DNA from 4 places in the Desulfosporosinus sp. BICA1-9 genome. Region 1 is predicted to be linked to each of the others. Evidence: riboswitches for the same ligand, from Rfam matches in the RefSeq annotation. Region 1 holds a riboswitch; each other region holds the start of a gene.
What was found. A riboswitch is a leader RNA that binds a small molecule or an ion and turns the genes downstream of it on or off. The one in region 1 is predicted to bind cyclic di-AMP.
Positions count from the first base shown of each region.

Region 2: another riboswitch for cyclic di-AMP. It lies ahead of JL57_RS14825 (C40 family peptidase); the one in region 1 lies ahead of JL57_RS20425 (YopX family protein).
Region 3: another riboswitch for cyclic di-AMP. It lies ahead of JL57_RS07560 (C40 family peptidase); the one in region 1 lies ahead of JL57_RS20425 (YopX family protein).
Region 4: another riboswitch for cyclic di-AMP. It lies ahead of JL57_RS23400 (NlpC/P60 family protein); the one in region 1 lies ahead of JL57_RS20425 (YopX family protein).

Region 1 covers NZ_JUEE01000162.1:10-3,879, forward strand. Annotated here, with positions in the region: partial or broken gene JL57_RS20405 (hypothetical protein) at 1-329, shown strand, start outside; partial or broken gene JL57_RS20410 (sensor histidine kinase) at 380-649, opposite strand; gene JL57_RS20415 (hypothetical protein) at 965-1,495, shown strand; cyclic di-AMP (ydaO/yuaA leader) riboswitch at 1,636-1,773, shown strand; gene JL57_RS20425 (YopX family protein) at 1,980-2,342, shown strand; gene JL57_RS20430 (response regulator transcription factor) at 2,467-3,177, shown strand; gene JL57_RS20435 (HAMP domain-containing sensor histidine kinase) at 3,174-3,870, shown strand, end outside.
Region 2 covers NZ_JUEE01000124.1:3,493-7,362, forward strand. Annotated here, with positions in the region: gene JL57_RS14815 (hypothetical protein) at 1-31, shown strand, start outside; gene JL57_RS14820 (multicopper oxidase family protein) at 463-1,356, opposite strand; cyclic di-AMP (ydaO/yuaA leader) riboswitch at 1,548-1,687, shown strand; gene JL57_RS14825 (C40 family peptidase) at 1,692-2,489, shown strand; gene JL57_RS14830 (heavy-metal-associated domain-containing protein) at 2,838-3,101, shown strand; gene JL57_RS14835 (hypothetical protein) at 3,465-3,870, shown strand, end outside.
Region 3 covers NZ_JUEE01000057.1:16,710-20,579, reverse strand. Annotated here, with positions in the region: gene JL57_RS07570 (ACT domain-containing protein) at 1-268, shown strand, start outside; gene JL57_RS07565 (PFL family protein) at 317-1,684, shown strand; cyclic di-AMP (ydaO/yuaA leader) riboswitch at 1,936-2,078, shown strand; gene JL57_RS07560 (C40 family peptidase) at 2,127-2,879, shown strand; gene uvrC (excinuclease ABC subunit UvrC) at 3,133-3,870, opposite strand, start outside.
Region 4 covers NZ_JUEE01000188.1:19,914-23,783, reverse strand. Annotated here, with positions in the region: gene JL57_RS23405 (DUF401 family protein) at 1-639, shown strand, start outside; gene JL57_RS23400 (NlpC/P60 family protein) at 1,073-2,476, opposite strand; cyclic di-AMP (ydaO/yuaA leader) riboswitch at 2,479-2,615, opposite strand; gene JL57_RS23395 (prohibitin family protein) at 2,763-3,599, opposite strand; gene JL57_RS23390 (XdhC family protein) at 3,727-3,870, opposite strand, start outside.

The sequences.
Region 1 (3,870 bases):
ATATGAACAACAATGATGTCACAAGCACCGAAGTTGAGCAGGTAGAAACCACTCAGCCTGATCAAACAGTTCCATCCAAGACCGATGTCTACGATCAAATGAGGAGTTCCGACGCGTCCATGAATGATCAAATGCAAAACATGCCGATAAATACTCAGATGCAAAATATGCCTATGAACACTCAAATGAATGACCAGATGAATAGTTCCCAACACACGCAAGGAATGACTGGAACGAATAAACCGAACAAACCGAACAATTCTAACGCTTCTCAACAGCCAGCCCAAAAATCAAGCGGCAACAATATGATGGGATCCATGGGAAGATAAGTCCTAAGAAGTGGCATAAATGGAAAAAGAAAAGTAGTGGCTGAGGAAATCTAATCCTCAACCACTACTTTTATCTCTATAGGAAGCTGGACGATGAATTCAGTCTCTTGTCCGACTTTACTCTGTACGCCGATCGTGCCTTGATGGAGGTCCGTAATCTGGCGGACCAGCGCCAGACCAATTCCGGTTCCCCCTGTCTCACGGGTCCGAGATTTGTCAGCACGGTAAAAACGCTCGAATATTAAAGGCAGGTCGTCTTCTGAGATGACTATACCTGTGTTTCTAATCTTAATTACGGCAAAATCCGGTGTTTTTGTAAGCATCGGCTATTACTTCGGAAACCGTTGGCATTCTTATGCCTTCAAATGTCTGTCTCTGGGATGATCTTTGTCTTGTAACATTTATTCACATTTTCGCAAAACAATTTCATAGTTTGGTAAATGCCATTTAATATGCCTCCAGTATAATTGGCTTCGAGAGGAGGAGTAGTTCAAATCTCCAGGGAGGAGGCGATAATCTATGCAAATTCTATAAAATGATTTAATGTTAGAAATTTACGAAGGTAGAATTGTGTTTTCTTGCGCTGAAACAACGAGAGTGTTCCTAAATCTTATTAAGCCAAGGAGGAAAGATTTATGTTTATAACAAAAGATAAATTAGCAAAGATTGCCTTAGGTTCTATGATGACATCAGTTATGACTTTCGCGACATTAATGCCTGTCAGTGCTCATGAATTACAGCCCAATGCAGACAGGAATGCCAGTATGTCCATGCAAAGGGGAGTTCAGGAGGGCCTATTACCCTTATCCAACTTAGGTATTCTGGATAAAGCTGCAGCGCAGATTATCCCCCTGATGGGTGGACAAGTCGCCATATCTGACGGCGATGAACAAGTGGCAAACAGCGAAACTGCTACTACCACAACGGACCATGGCCAGGTGATAAATTGCGGAACTACCACTCCAGTGGACGAAGAGGAAGCGGTAGAAAATGAAACCGCTGCGCCAGTGGAGGAAGAGGAAGCGGTAGAAAATGAAGCTGCTGCTCCTACGGACGAAGGACAAACGGTGAATAGAATGTACGCTAAGCTCCTCACCTCTTACGATAAATTGCTGAGCATTTACGACCATCTGTTAAGTATTTTTGGAACAGCTTTCACCCACTAATCGGATTACCATAATAACGATCTACCAATTCTTAACACCTAGCTAGCACAGGAAGTATATTCCTAGTGCCAAAGGGTTGACATATTCTTAACTAACAACTTATAATAATGATAGAGGTTGTCAGTCGTTCCGACTAAATAGTTAAAGACGCGCTGAGTTCAGCACAAGTGGAAACGGGGGACCCATCATTTTGGGGTGAATCCGGCTTTTGCCGGTAGGGCTGTCTCTTTAGCCCGAATCTGTCAGCTAACTTCGGAAGCGCTTCCCAGAGAGAAAAAATCTTCTGTAAAGGGTCCTACGTCTAGTTCAACGTGGGACCCTTTACGCATTATTGAGAGAAGGACAAACTATAAACCTCCGGAACGGTCTAGTGACGACTTACCAACCTCGCCTGACTCTTTTGAGATGAACCCCTTAAACGTCAATTATCCTTTCGTACAACTAATTGGAGATATTATGGAAGTTACAAAGGAGGTAACAAAAATTGAAGGAAATTAAATTTAGAGTTTGGGACAAGGTTAGGCAGAAAATATTTAAGCCACAAGCTATAACATTTGATACACAAACTCTGGTTCCATTTGCCGTAAGTGTGCCCGGTCGTTCGTGGGAACCAGCCGGAAAATTTGAATTGCTACAGTGGACCGGTTTGCATGATGCCAATGGAACTGATGTCTATGAAGGTGATTTTATTAAAATTTCATCTGCAATTTACAAAGTGATTTGGAATAAATCAACAGCGAGTTTCGACCTTGTTGAACCAGGAAGCTCTTTAAATCGAAATATCAGTGATGTTGGGATTGGTGATATAGTAGGAAATCAGTATCAAAATGCTGATCTCCTCCGGTAATAGCTCCGTGATAGTAAATGCCAATATAACCAGAATTATAGGCAATTAGTACAATTCAGAGGAAAGATCGGTACCATCCCATCAAATACATAGATGGAAAAGGATACCGCTGAGGGAGGGAGAAATGGCGTATTGTGGTAAAGTTTTGATAGTTGACGACGACCAAAACGTATTGGAACTGGTCACGTTATATGGTGAAAGGGAAGGTTTTAAAGTCATCGGGGTAAGCAACGGTGACTTGGTTCTAGCCGCATTCGATCGGGAAAATCCTGATGTGGTAATACTGGATATCATGCTTCCGGGTCAGGACGGGCTTACTCTATGTCGCAATTTAAGGGCGGTACGCATGGTTCCCATAATCATGCTTACAGCCAAGGGAGAGGAAGCAGATCGTGTTTTAGGACTGGAAATGGGAGCCGATGACTACGTTTCCAAACCTTTCAGTCCCCGGGAACTGGTAGCCAGAATCAAAGCGCTACTGCGCCGTACCCAACCTGTGGATGCAGCGACGAATTGGAAATTGAAATATCCCGGGCTGGAAATCTTCGCCGATTCCAGGACAGTTTTGATTGATAGTCAAGAAATAGAAGTCACTCCCAGAGAATACGATTTGCTCTATTACCTGGCCCAGAATCCTCGCCGGGTTTTCAGCAGAGAGGAGCTGCTGGCGGCTGTCTGGGGATATGATTTCTTCGGTGATGAGCGTACGATAGATGTCCACATTCGCAGGCTGAGGACCAAGCTGGCACCTTTGCCGTTTGAATACTTGACAACTGTATGGGGTGTGGGATACCAATTTACACCTCCTGCCAAAGGGGGAGAGACCACGCCGTGAATACTTATCTACAGCAGGGCAGGGAAAAACTTCAGTTGGTAATCCGTGCCCTACGTCGGTTCTGGCTTATTAGTAAACGCTTACTACAGGAACAATTCAACAAAAATCTTTACACAAGGATTTTGTTTACCAATATAACGGCCTTTGTTATCGCTCTGATTGGCCTGATGATATTTTCCAGCTTTGTGGTAAAGCAGGTAAGCTATGATCAGGTCCAACAGGAATTGTTACGTGAGGCCAAACGAGTAAACTTTGCCTTACTCCAGCAGACGGACAGCGCGTGGAGTATTCCACCTGACAAGCGAACAAGCACTCAGGTCCAGGCACAACAGGACTTCTTGAAATATCTGGCTGATATCTTTGACGCTAAGATTACGATCTTTGACATGGAAGGAAAGATTACGGCCACCTCGGCAGAGCAGGAAATGGTGCCCGGTAGCAAGATAGAAGAAAAATACATCGATATACTCAAAAAAAGTCCAATTGCGACGACCCAGACAGTGGATACTGATACCGATCAGCCCATCTTTGCTGCAGTTGTGCCCATGGGGAACAACAAGGATGCCATTAAAAACGGTATCCTGCTGGAAAAGAAATCATTTAATCTCGACCTTGCTTTAAGCAAAATGCGTTTGTACATGATTATCGGGGGAATGGTCATCCTGCTGATTATTATTTTCATTTCCGTTTACC
Region 2 (3,870 bases), on a different contig from region 1:
ACCGATTCTAAATACTATTGACGCAAAGTAAAAAGGGAATTGGCCAGCGAAAGCAACAAAAGGGCAGTTACCCCATGGGAGAAACTGCCCTTTTTTATTAGCTAACAGCTATTCTCTCTTTAGTACCAGACATACCGTTGTTTGTTATCTAGCAAGTTCTTCGTAAACTTCAGAGGTGGGGTTAGAGTCCATCCTTCGCCGCGGAGTGTTCCTTATTGGATAGACTGCTTCGGCGAAACCAATCCTCAGCGCGAATGTATTTGTTAAAGACTGTGCGCTTTCGGCGATACTCTATCCTACGCCGGTAGGTATTCCTTTGAGGGTTTGCGGCTTCGGCGATACTCTCCACTGGAGACTATCGTACTGGAGAATATCGTTACCGGAGGCTTTCGTTACTGGAGACTATCGTCTCAGGAGGCTTTCGTACCTGAAGCCTCGATGTTCAGCTTTAGCTGAACGAGTTCACTGTTTATAAAGAACCGTTGTCATCATCCCGCCTCCCGATTTAGACATGTTATTGGTCATATGGTGCGGTATATGGCAGTGAAAAGGCCACTGACCGGGATTATTAGCCGAAAACTCAATATCCCAAGTATCTCCAGAAGCAACTAATATATTGCTTCGCAAAAGTCGTTGACCAAGAGGAATCGTGTTGCCATCAGAAGCGGTTACATAGAATTGATGGCCGTGGAGATGGATTGGGTGGGCGGTTTCCATGGCATTACTCAAACGAATGCGAACATTCTCACCAATACAGACTTCTAGTGGCGTGGTGTCTGGAAAACATCGCCCATTAATTGTAAAGAAATTATAGTCCATATTGTAAGGATCGAGATCATAGACACCGGGTGTATATCCTCGCATGGGCTGTTTGTCGACATGGAACTCCTGGAACATGAGGAAGTAATCACGATGAACGCAGCTTGGTTGGTCTGGTTCCAAAATAATCAGGCCGCCTTGTAGGCCCATCATTTCCTGACGCAGCGCATCCAAATGAGCGTGATACATGTGAGTACCGGGTGGATTATTAATCTGAAATTGATAGTCAAAATAGTTTCCGGGTCCAATCTCAGGGCTAGTTGTCATACCAGGGGCACCATCCATGACGTTTGGAACATCTAAACCGTGCCAGTGCACGCTAGTTGATTCGGGAAGCCTGTTGAAAACACGAATATTGACAAAGTCCCCTGGATAAACATGGATAGTCGGTCCGGGTGTACTACCATTATATCCCCAAGCATTAATGTAGAGTCCAGGAAGAATCTCCCGTTGTACGGGTTGGGCAATTAACTCAAAGTATTTTACTCCATTTCTCAAAATAAAGGGTAAGCTGGGGAGATCTGGCGAGACCACCATATCCGTTCACGTCCTTTAGCATTTTAGGAAAGTATATGTTCGAGTCTGAGAATAGGTTCGCGTGAAGTGATCGTCAATTAGAGATTCCCGTTCATGGGGAATTCATATTTGTGTAGTATCATTAAGTGGTATTCAGAAGGGGGTTGAGATCGTTTCATTCCATTCTTACATTACCTTTAATGTGAAACATAATAATTAAAGTGCTGAATCTGAGCTTTTGGATGCTCAGAACGGGGGATTTCATGTGGGGTGAATCATGTGTAGAACATGTAGGGCTTACACCTTAGCCCGAATCCGTCAACTAACCTCGTAAGTAAAGAAAGGTGGACAACTTAGTGTTAATTCCCAAGAAAAAGTGGTTTAGTGGGGTTGCCCTTGCGGGTGTTATTTTGACAAGCAGCTTAACGGGGATAACCCCATCTCAAGCTGCAATGCTCAATTCTCAGGATGTCCCAAAGTTTGATACAGTTCAAACTACCTTACTCAAAAATCCTTCTTTAGCAGTTTCCACATCGAAAGTATATTCTGAGAGAATGCGTGAGGCATTTAATTGGACACCTAAGATCGAGGTCAAAACGAACGTGTCACAACCTGAAAGTAATAATCTTCCTGACGAAAAGCAAACGTCAACTCCTGTTGAAACGAAAACTCCAGCGACCGTGGACAAGACGACTCAAAAACCTCAGACCGTTAAAAAGCCTAGCGCTTCTTCGCTGAAGGTGGCCTCTGGGACTAAACAGGTTCCAGTATCCCAAGTGTCTAGGGGAAGTTTAGATGTTGACAAGCTCATTAGCCGTGCCCTAAGTTTACAAGGGATTCCTTATGTTTGGGGCGGAACGAGTCTAAAAGGATTTGATTGTTCCGGATTTGTGCAATATGTGTTCAAAGCTTCCGGGATTACTCTACCTCGAGTTGCCGCCGATCAGTACAAACTTGGCACACCTGTCAGCCGTAATGAGTTAAGACCTGGAGATCTCGTTTTTTTCCAAACCTATGCCCCTGGTGCTACGGATGTGAGGATATATATTGGTGGAGGGCGTACAATCGGAGCTGCTAGTAAAGGAGTAGATATTCAGAGCTTGTCGGATAGCTATTGGGCAAAACGTTATCTAGGCGCTCGACGGATTCGATAAGAAAATGTAGACTAGTAATGCCGGACAGTTGGATGCGTTGCATATAAGAAGGGATCCTGAACATCAATCAGGGTCCTTTCTTCATGAGAAATTTACGGTTTTTTTGAACATAATTTTATCAAACGTTAGCAAGAAGACCCCGACTTCAAGACTCCGTTGTGTTTAAGTTGGCAATGAATTGTGTTCCTTACAAAATTAAATTGTGTTAATTCAAGTTCTAACTTTAAATAAGGATATTTTGAGCTGATTTTTGGAATCATAACACCAGTTTGTACGATATATTTGGTTCATTGCAAAGGGAGATAACAAGCCAAAGATTTTACCTTTTAAAAAAGGAGAGATGTTGAAATGAGTGGTTGCTGTGGACATTCGAATAAAGGTCATTCTGGAGGGAATGCGTTGAATCCACAAGATGGTACTGTATTAAAAATTGAGGGAATGACTTGTGGTCACTGCAAGAGTTCAGTTGAAAAAGCGTTATCAAATGTACCTGGTGTTACTCAAGCAGAAGTCGATTTAGCTAGTAAACAAGCAGTAGTTTTAGGAACGACTGAACGTTCATTACTTATTAAGGCCGTAGAAGATGCTGGTTATAAAGTCATAAACAGTTAATAGACTAAACATCTGGAGTAACAATATGCTGAGATCCATATATATTCTAAGGCAGAATCAACTGAGGCGACAGATTTTTGTCCATGAGTTGGTGAATCTGATATCGCATATGTTCTAAATAAAAGTGGCTGAGGAGCTATTCCTCAGCCACTTTGATCTCTTATGGAAGCTGGACGATGAATTCAGTCTCATGCCTGACTTTTAAAAAATTTTTTCAACCTACCCCTTGATAATTAAACAGGTGTACGAATACTTTAGCGACTACAGGAGGTGACAGCCAGACTGAAGATCACAAATTGCTTCAAGTATTAGAGTTACAAAGTAAACACCAAGTTACGAATTATGAAAGGATTTGAATGAATTATGAAGAAGAGAGTTTTAATGGTTTCATTATCAATGGTTATGGTACTTGGATTGGCAGGGATCGTAAACGCTACTACAATTGGCAAAAATACCACGGATATGCAGCCAAAAGCTTCGACTGCACAGGCCTATATGAACAACAATGATGTCACAAGCACCGAAGTTGAGCAGGTAGAAACCACTCAGCCTGATCAAACAGTTCCATCCAAGACAGATGTCAACGATCAAATGAGGAGTTCCGCCGTGTCCATGAATGATCAAATGCAAAACATGCCAGTAAATACTCAGATGCAAAACATGCCGATAAATACTCAAATGCAAAATATGCCTATGAACACTCAAATGAATGACCAGATGAATAGTTCCCAACACACGCAAGGAATGACTGGAACGAACAAACCGAACA
Region 3 (3,870 bases), on a different contig from region 1:
CCGTGCAATCATTACGGTATTGGGTCGTGATCAAATAGGAATTATCGCTTGGGTAACTGGACGCCTTGCGGAATATCGTGTCAATATTTTAGATATTAGCCAAACCATCGTGAATGGATATTTCACGATGATCATGGTTGTAGATCTAGAACCAGCCACCTTGGAACTTGTCGCCCTAGCACGTACACTAGATCAAGAGGGAAACGATAAAGGCTTACAAGTGAAGGTGCAACACGAAGATATTTTTACGTTCATGCATCGAATCTAACTCAAGAGACTCTAAGTTACTTTAGATATGGGATAGTGGAGGGAAATCATGACAATCACGTTTGCACGAGAGGAAATCCAACAAACGATTAAAATGATCCATGAAGAGAATCTGGATATTCGAACTATTACGATGGGAATCAGTCTTCTGGATTGTGGTTCAGAAGAAATTAGCCGGATGGAAACTAAGGTATATGATAAGATTACAAAATATGCTGGAAAATTAGTGGCAGTAGGTGAGCAAATTTCTGCACGGTATGGGATTCCTATTATTAATAAACGTGTATCTGTCACACCGATAGCGATCGCGGCTGCCCACTTAAATACCGAAGAGATGGTAAGGATCGCTAAAGCATTAGATCGAGCCGCACGCGAGTCGGGGATTAATTTTATTGGAGGCTTTTCTGCGCTGGTTCAAAAAGGCTTCACTGCAGGAGATTTGGCACTGATAGATGCCATACCTCAAGCACTTAGTGAAACAGAATTTGTTTGCTCATCAGTCAATATTGGAACCACTAAAGCTGGGATTAACATGGATGCCGTGTTGAAAATGGGTAATGTGATTCTGAAATGTGCTCAACTTACGGCGGACAAAGATGGTCTTGCTGCCGCAAAATTAGTGGTGTTTTGTAATGCTCCTGAGGATAATCCTTTCATGGCAGGGGCTTTCCATGGTGTAGGAGAACCAGAAAGTGTTATTAATGTAGGTGTAAGTGGCCCTGGTGTTGTGGCTAAGGTAGTTAAAGAATTCCCAGAAGCGGATTTCGGTGAATTATCCAATTTAATTAAACAAACAGCCTTTAAAATCACTCGCATGGGAGAGTTGATAGGCCGGGCTGCTTCAAAGATCTTAAATGTTCCCTTTGGAATTGTCGATCTTTCTCTGGCACCGACCCCTGCAATTGGAGACAGCGTTGCAGAAATTCTTGAAAACATGGGTCTTGAACGCTGCGGAACTCATGGAACAACGGCAGCCTTGGCATTGCTTAATGATGCGGTTAAAAAAGGTGGAGCAATGGCTTCGTCACACGTGGGTGGGTTAAGTGGTGCGTTTATCCCTGTCTCAGAGGATGCGGGAATGGTCGAAGCAGTTGAAGTAGGGGCCTTGACTCTTGATAAGTTGGAAGCGATGACCTGTGTCTGTTCAGTCGGTCTAGATATGATAGCCCTACCAGGAGATGTAACTGCAGAGACCATTGCGGCCATCATTGCGGATGAGGCAGCAATTGGGATGATTAATAAAAAAACGACTGCAGTACGTTTGATTCCTGCGATAGGCAAAAAGGCAGGGGATCGAGTAGAATTTGGAGGATTGCTCGGTGGGGCACCTGTAATGGCTATCCATCCCTTTTCATCAAGCATGTTTGTCAACCGTGGAGGTCGTATTCCTGCACCGATCATTAGCCTTACCAATTAAAATAAGTCTCTCAAACAGACAGGGTTTCTCAACCGAGAGCCCCTGTCTGTTTTGGCGAGGTAAATAATGGATTGTATGGCTTGCTGTATTTGGGATACACTGTAGTCGTTAGATCAGCTTTTCGCCATCACGCCGCTCTATACTCGAAGATACTTGTTCGAGTATAGAGATTAGCCAATTTCCTATTGGACAGGTAGATATTTCCTTTAGATTCGTGCAGGAATCTTTAGGTTTGTCTCGAATAGTATATTTTATAGTAAAAGCTGAATCCAGTTGTATGACATTGGAGCGGGGGATTATCATTGGGGTGAATCACGTGGCTCTTTCACGTGTAGGGCTAACACCTACTGCCCGAATCCGTCAACTAACCTCGTAAGCTAAGAAGGGTGGATATAACTTGTTGGTTTCCTCATCTACGTTTAGGTGGTTAGGAAGCGTTACTTTGGCTGGCTTGCTTTTAGCAAGTAGTATTCCTGCATTGGCTACAACAGAAATTAAAACGACAACTATAGATCCCTCGAAGCCCTTGCTTGTAACTTCTGCTTCGACGTCCATAATAAAAGGGACCTATACTCAAGTCGTACGCAAGCAAATGCAATGGATTGCTAGTCCTGTGAAAGTTGCTGCTGAGGAAGTAGTTGCTTCTGAATCAGTTAAATCAGTTCCCGCTCCTAGTGCTTCAGTCACAGTTGCCCAAAAATTAACGGAGCCTAGAAAACCAGAGCAACCAGAGCAAGCAGTGCAAGTGGTTGCTGCTCAAGCTCCGAAATCCTCTAATAACAAGCCCGAACCCGTTCAGATTGCAGCTGCCCCAAAACAACAGGTTTCTCGATCTGTGAGTTCTAATCTTGTTGATAATGCACTAAGCCTACAAGGCGTTCCCTATGTCTTTGGAGGTTCAAGCACTAAAGGGTTTGATTGTTCGGGATATACGCAGTATGTTTTTAAGGGCTCAGGAAGTTCATTGCCAAGAAGTTCCTATGATCAATTTAATGAAGGCTCATCTCTGCAACGCGAGAATCTTCAATCGGGTGATTTAGTGTTTTTCACCACCTACGCTAAGGGTCCTTCCCATGTGGGTATTTACATTGGCGGTGGAAGTTTTGTCCATGCGTCTAATAGTGGTGTGACTACGACAAGCCTTAGTGATAGTTATTATGCAGGTCGTTATCTAGGTGCACGTCGTGTGAACTAGAAGCAACTACTTAATCAAAAAACAACAGGAACTTTACGTTCTTGTTGTTTTTTGTTCGTTGAGCTCTAGTCAAACGAATTCTTGTGATTATAATCGAGGTAACCAAGGAATGGGCTGATATTTCGCACATTCTCCACCTGGTTTAACATTTGGAAAAAGAGGATTTTGAATAAAGGAATCCGTCACAGAACATTGATGAGTTCTCTTGCAGTAACATTTCCGGCATTGTTCAACTCGATAATTTAGAATCATCTTAGGAGTCTTCCTTTCGAAAATAGTCATAGATAAGAGTGGCAGCATTCAGTGGTAATCCTGCAGCTTTAAGCTCATTGATACCTGCTTGTTGAATATCGTCAAGGGATGGAAAGTGCCGTAACAGGCTTTGTTTGCGTTTGGGTCCGATACCCGGAATGTTGTCAAGTGCTGAAAGTGTCATATTTTTAGCGCGTTGTTGGCGATGAAACGTAATGGCAAAACGATGGACTTCGTCTTGGATTCGAGTGAGTAAATGGAAAGCTGAATGATTTTTGGATAAAGGCACTGCATTACCATTGCTATCAAGAAGTCCGTGGGTTTGATGTCGGTCATTTTTAACCATTCCGGCAACGGGGATGGTTAAATTTAAGCCTTGTAGAACCTTTAAGGCTGCCTTAATTTGTCCTTTTCCGCCATCGACTAAGATTAAGTCAGGTAAGGGGCTTTTTTCTGATACTAACCTATTATATCGTCTCATAATAACTTGCCCCATGGCAGCTGTATCATCCGATGTTTCCATGGGCAGGATTTTATATTTTCGGTACCCTCTGCGCTGGGGTTTACCCTCCATAAACTGAACCATACCGGCAACGGTTTGTGTGCCAGAGGTATTCGAAATATCAAAGGCCTCAATTCTGCTCGGAACTGGAATACCTAAAATCTCCCCAAGTGTCGTTAAGGCTAGTTGAGTTTCAGTTTGTTGATTTATTTCCAGACTGATCTGATCATGAAGGGT
Region 4 (3,870 bases), on a different contig from region 1:
AAGCTTGAAGTTTCTGCTTCGCTAGAAGCCACTCTTGTTGAATCCACTTTGACTAAAACTTCTTGGCACTCTGTGCGGTATATACTCCTGGCACTTGGCCCAATTATCGTAAACATCATCCTCGTGGTCACCTTTCATTTGAGTGCAGCGGTTTCCATGGGATTAGTCGTCCTCGCAATGATTGTAATCTTGCGCTTACGATGGAAACAAGTGATCCGTATGATGATTAATTCATTTGAGAAAAAACTCCTTTTGGGAATTCTCAGTATCATGTTCTTTCAAAATGTCCTAACGGCCTCAGGGTTGGTGCAGGAACTTGTTGCGCTTTTACAAGGCACAAATCTTCCCATCGCAATCATGCTTGGACTCAGTGCTCTGATGGTCGGAATCCTCACTGGGTCCCCCCAAGCCGTTGTTGCGATCACTTTCCCGATTATTGCAGCTCTTGCACCAGGTAGTATTAATACAGCTACCACCGCGTACATCATGGGTATCGCCGGAGCGATGCTCTCGCCGGCGCATCTTTGCCTAATTGTAACGGGGGAATACTTCAAAGGAGACATCTTTAAGTCGCTACGCCCTGTACTGCTTCTCGAAGGCATCATCCTTATGATTGTTATGGTAACTTACTTTGTATAAAAGGGCATACTGATAGAAGAATGACAAAGGAAGCTGCGCTAATCATTAGATGATGCATCTCAAGCTCTTTTGGAACTTGACAATACTACGTTAATTCCATTCATGCTCATCGAAACGGATTATAAGAGAAATAGGAAATAGGTCTGAAATAAAGAGACAATGGTGCCATCTAGCATCATTTCCTTAGGATATCCTGTCGAAACTATACAAGCTACGGACCGATACGATGAAACCTGTATTCATCGAGAAATTTGGTGAAACTGCCATCCGAATGTGATTTAGGGTGTTCAAAAGCCCTCTTGGGCCGTAATAATTCACGGTACAGAGGGCTTTATCTTTATATTGCTATACTTTTGGGGCGAGCATTTGAAAAAAACGCTTAACACTAATACCGGTTACCACGTGGTAACCGGTATTAGTACATATTCAATCTCTAATATCTGCGTGCCCCGAGGTAACGGGAGGCGTAAAAGCTATCACTAAGGCTTGATACTTTTACATTACTATTAGGGTTACTGGCATGAACAAAACGTCCTCCTCCGGTATAAATGCCCACATGTGATGCACCCTTAGCATAGGTTGTAAAGAATACTAAATCACCGGGCACAAGACCATCTCTGCCCACTGCAGTTCCTGAAGCGAATTGGCTGAACGATGTACGAGGGAGGGATATCCCAGCACCTGCCAAGACATACTTGGTAAAACCTGAACAGTCAAAGCCACTGCGTGTTGTTCCGCCAAAAACATAGGGCGTCCCTTGCAAACTAAGGGCGAAATCTACGATGCTTGAAGAACCACCGCTTCCACGAGAAGCTGCGTAAGCGACAGTGACAGGCCGACTATTGGGGCCTTTAGCGATTACTTGATTGACAGGAGCTTGAATGACTTTTTCATCGACTACCTGCTTAGTAACGTCAATCCCATTCTTTTGCACATAAGAATATGTAACTAATTTTGAGCCATTACTACCTTGAGTAATGACTTTTGTTTTGCCGTATCCTAAACTGTTATCAGATTTTGTTACGACATCATAGGGGATTGTCTCTGGACCCGAATAGGTTCCCTGACTCACGACAGTAAGATAGGGTGTTGAATCCACAAGCTTAATAATTTGGCCGGGTTGCAACTTTGTATCTTTAGTTGCTCCTGGATTACCGGCTAATACTTCATCTGTCAACATATTATTTTTGCGCGCAATAAGCCACCAAGAATCGTTGGCTAGGACAGTATAATCCTTTGTCCTTATTTTACCATCAACTAACTTCTTAAAAGCTTGATCAACTTGGATCATTTGATCTGGTTGGACCTCTGTCTCTTCGACATGAACCTCTTCGGCAAAACTAACCGAAGTGACCTTATTTTCCTCACTGGGTTTAACATAATAGGATTCATAGTCTTTAAGAACTTTATCGGAATCTTCTTTGCTGGGTAAAACTGCAATTACAGAACCATCTGCTTCTAACTTATAACCATCAAGATAAAATCCCAATTTATCTTCCAATGTCTGTTCGCTTAAAGCAGAGTCATCATAGGCTGTTCGATTTACCCTAACCTTTTCATAGGTAATTTGGTCATGGGTTTTGGCAATCAGCCCGAAGGGCTTGCCATGTTCTTCTAGAATCGTTTCAACCAGATTATTACCCGTATTAACATCACGAACTAAGCCAATCTCTTGACCGTTAATCATTACGACAGCCGCAGAAGTCGTTGTCGAAAGATAATTGGTCAGTCCTCCAGTTAGGATAATTGTAATTGCTAGACCACCGATGACTTTCGGTGATTTCCATGATATTTTTTGGAGAGTGTTACGGAAAGATTGTTTGAAATCGAGTTGCATTGTTTTTCACCTTTCATAGCTTACGAGGTTAGTTGACGGATTCGGGCAAGAAGGTGTAAGCCCGACGCGTATAATGCGCGTTTCACCCCATAAAAATATCCCCCGCTCTAGATGAATCTAGATTCAGCCTTATTTTTCCTTTTTACGGCACATCATAAATTATTCGACGAAATATGCAAATGTCCTTTAAATAATTTTATGTAAAACTTGGTAAAATAGTTCATCTTACACTAAAAAAACCCCCACTTCTTGTAAGTGGGAGTTTCATTTGATGGGGTGAATGAGTTCACTGGGCGCCATTGACATTGATAAAAGGAACAGCGCCACCAGTAACATTTGGAAGTTTACCATCCCATTTTTCAATGGCTTTAATTTGAGCTTCAATTTCTCTTAGCTTAACAAGTTCCGGGGTGACTTCTTGTTTTTGGAGACGTAACGATTCAGCTTCAGCTTTAGCTTGCTCGATTTTCTGTTTAGCCTCAATTTCGATTCTCTGAAGATCAAGATTGGCTTTTAAAGCTCGCTGCTCAGCAATTTGTTTTTGCTCGATTGCGTTATTGAACTCCTCACTGAATTTGAATTCTGTAATGTTAATTTCATCAAGAATCATATAATAAGTGGATAATTTTGACGACAGTGTCTCTTTGATCTTGGAACTAACTTCTGAACGTTTTGAGATCAGCTCCTCAGCAGTGTATTGGGCAGTAACCGCTTTTACTGCTTCGCCGATGGCGGGATCTACAATTCGATCTCCATAGGATAAACCTACACTTTGATACAGCTTATTCGCTGCACTGGGCTCAAGGTGAAAGTTAACTGCGACAGTTGTGGTAACGATTTGTAGGTCTTTTGAAGCGGCCGTTTGATCGGATTGAGATTTTTGGACTCGTACATCAACATGGATCACGTCTTGAATGAAGGGGATCTTAAAATGAATCCCTTCAGTTAAAACGATCGGGCTCACTGCCCCTAATTGAAGAACGATGCCTCTTTGACCTGCATTCACGATGACAAAGGCATTTAGCCCCAAGAAAATAAGGACTAGAAGCACTAGGCCAGATGTGATAAGGCTTTTACTCATTTTAGGTTTTGGAATCATATTGACAACCTTTGAAGAATCCAGTTGGGTGCCCTCCTCTCATTTATATCGAGTAGATTATTTTCTGCTTTTCCCTGACCTTAGGTAAGATTCCCGTTTATCAAGAACGCGATATTTATTAGTACTCTTTTTTGCAATAAGTATGACGAATTTATTTGAAAGAGGAGGACATTCGATGCCGTCTAAGGTCAGCACGAGGTATAGATATAAAGCAACTAGATGTAGTAATATAGTAAATAATTGAAAAGTAGAAAATGGAGGAATTAGCTAAGGAAGTTACTAGCACAACATCTTT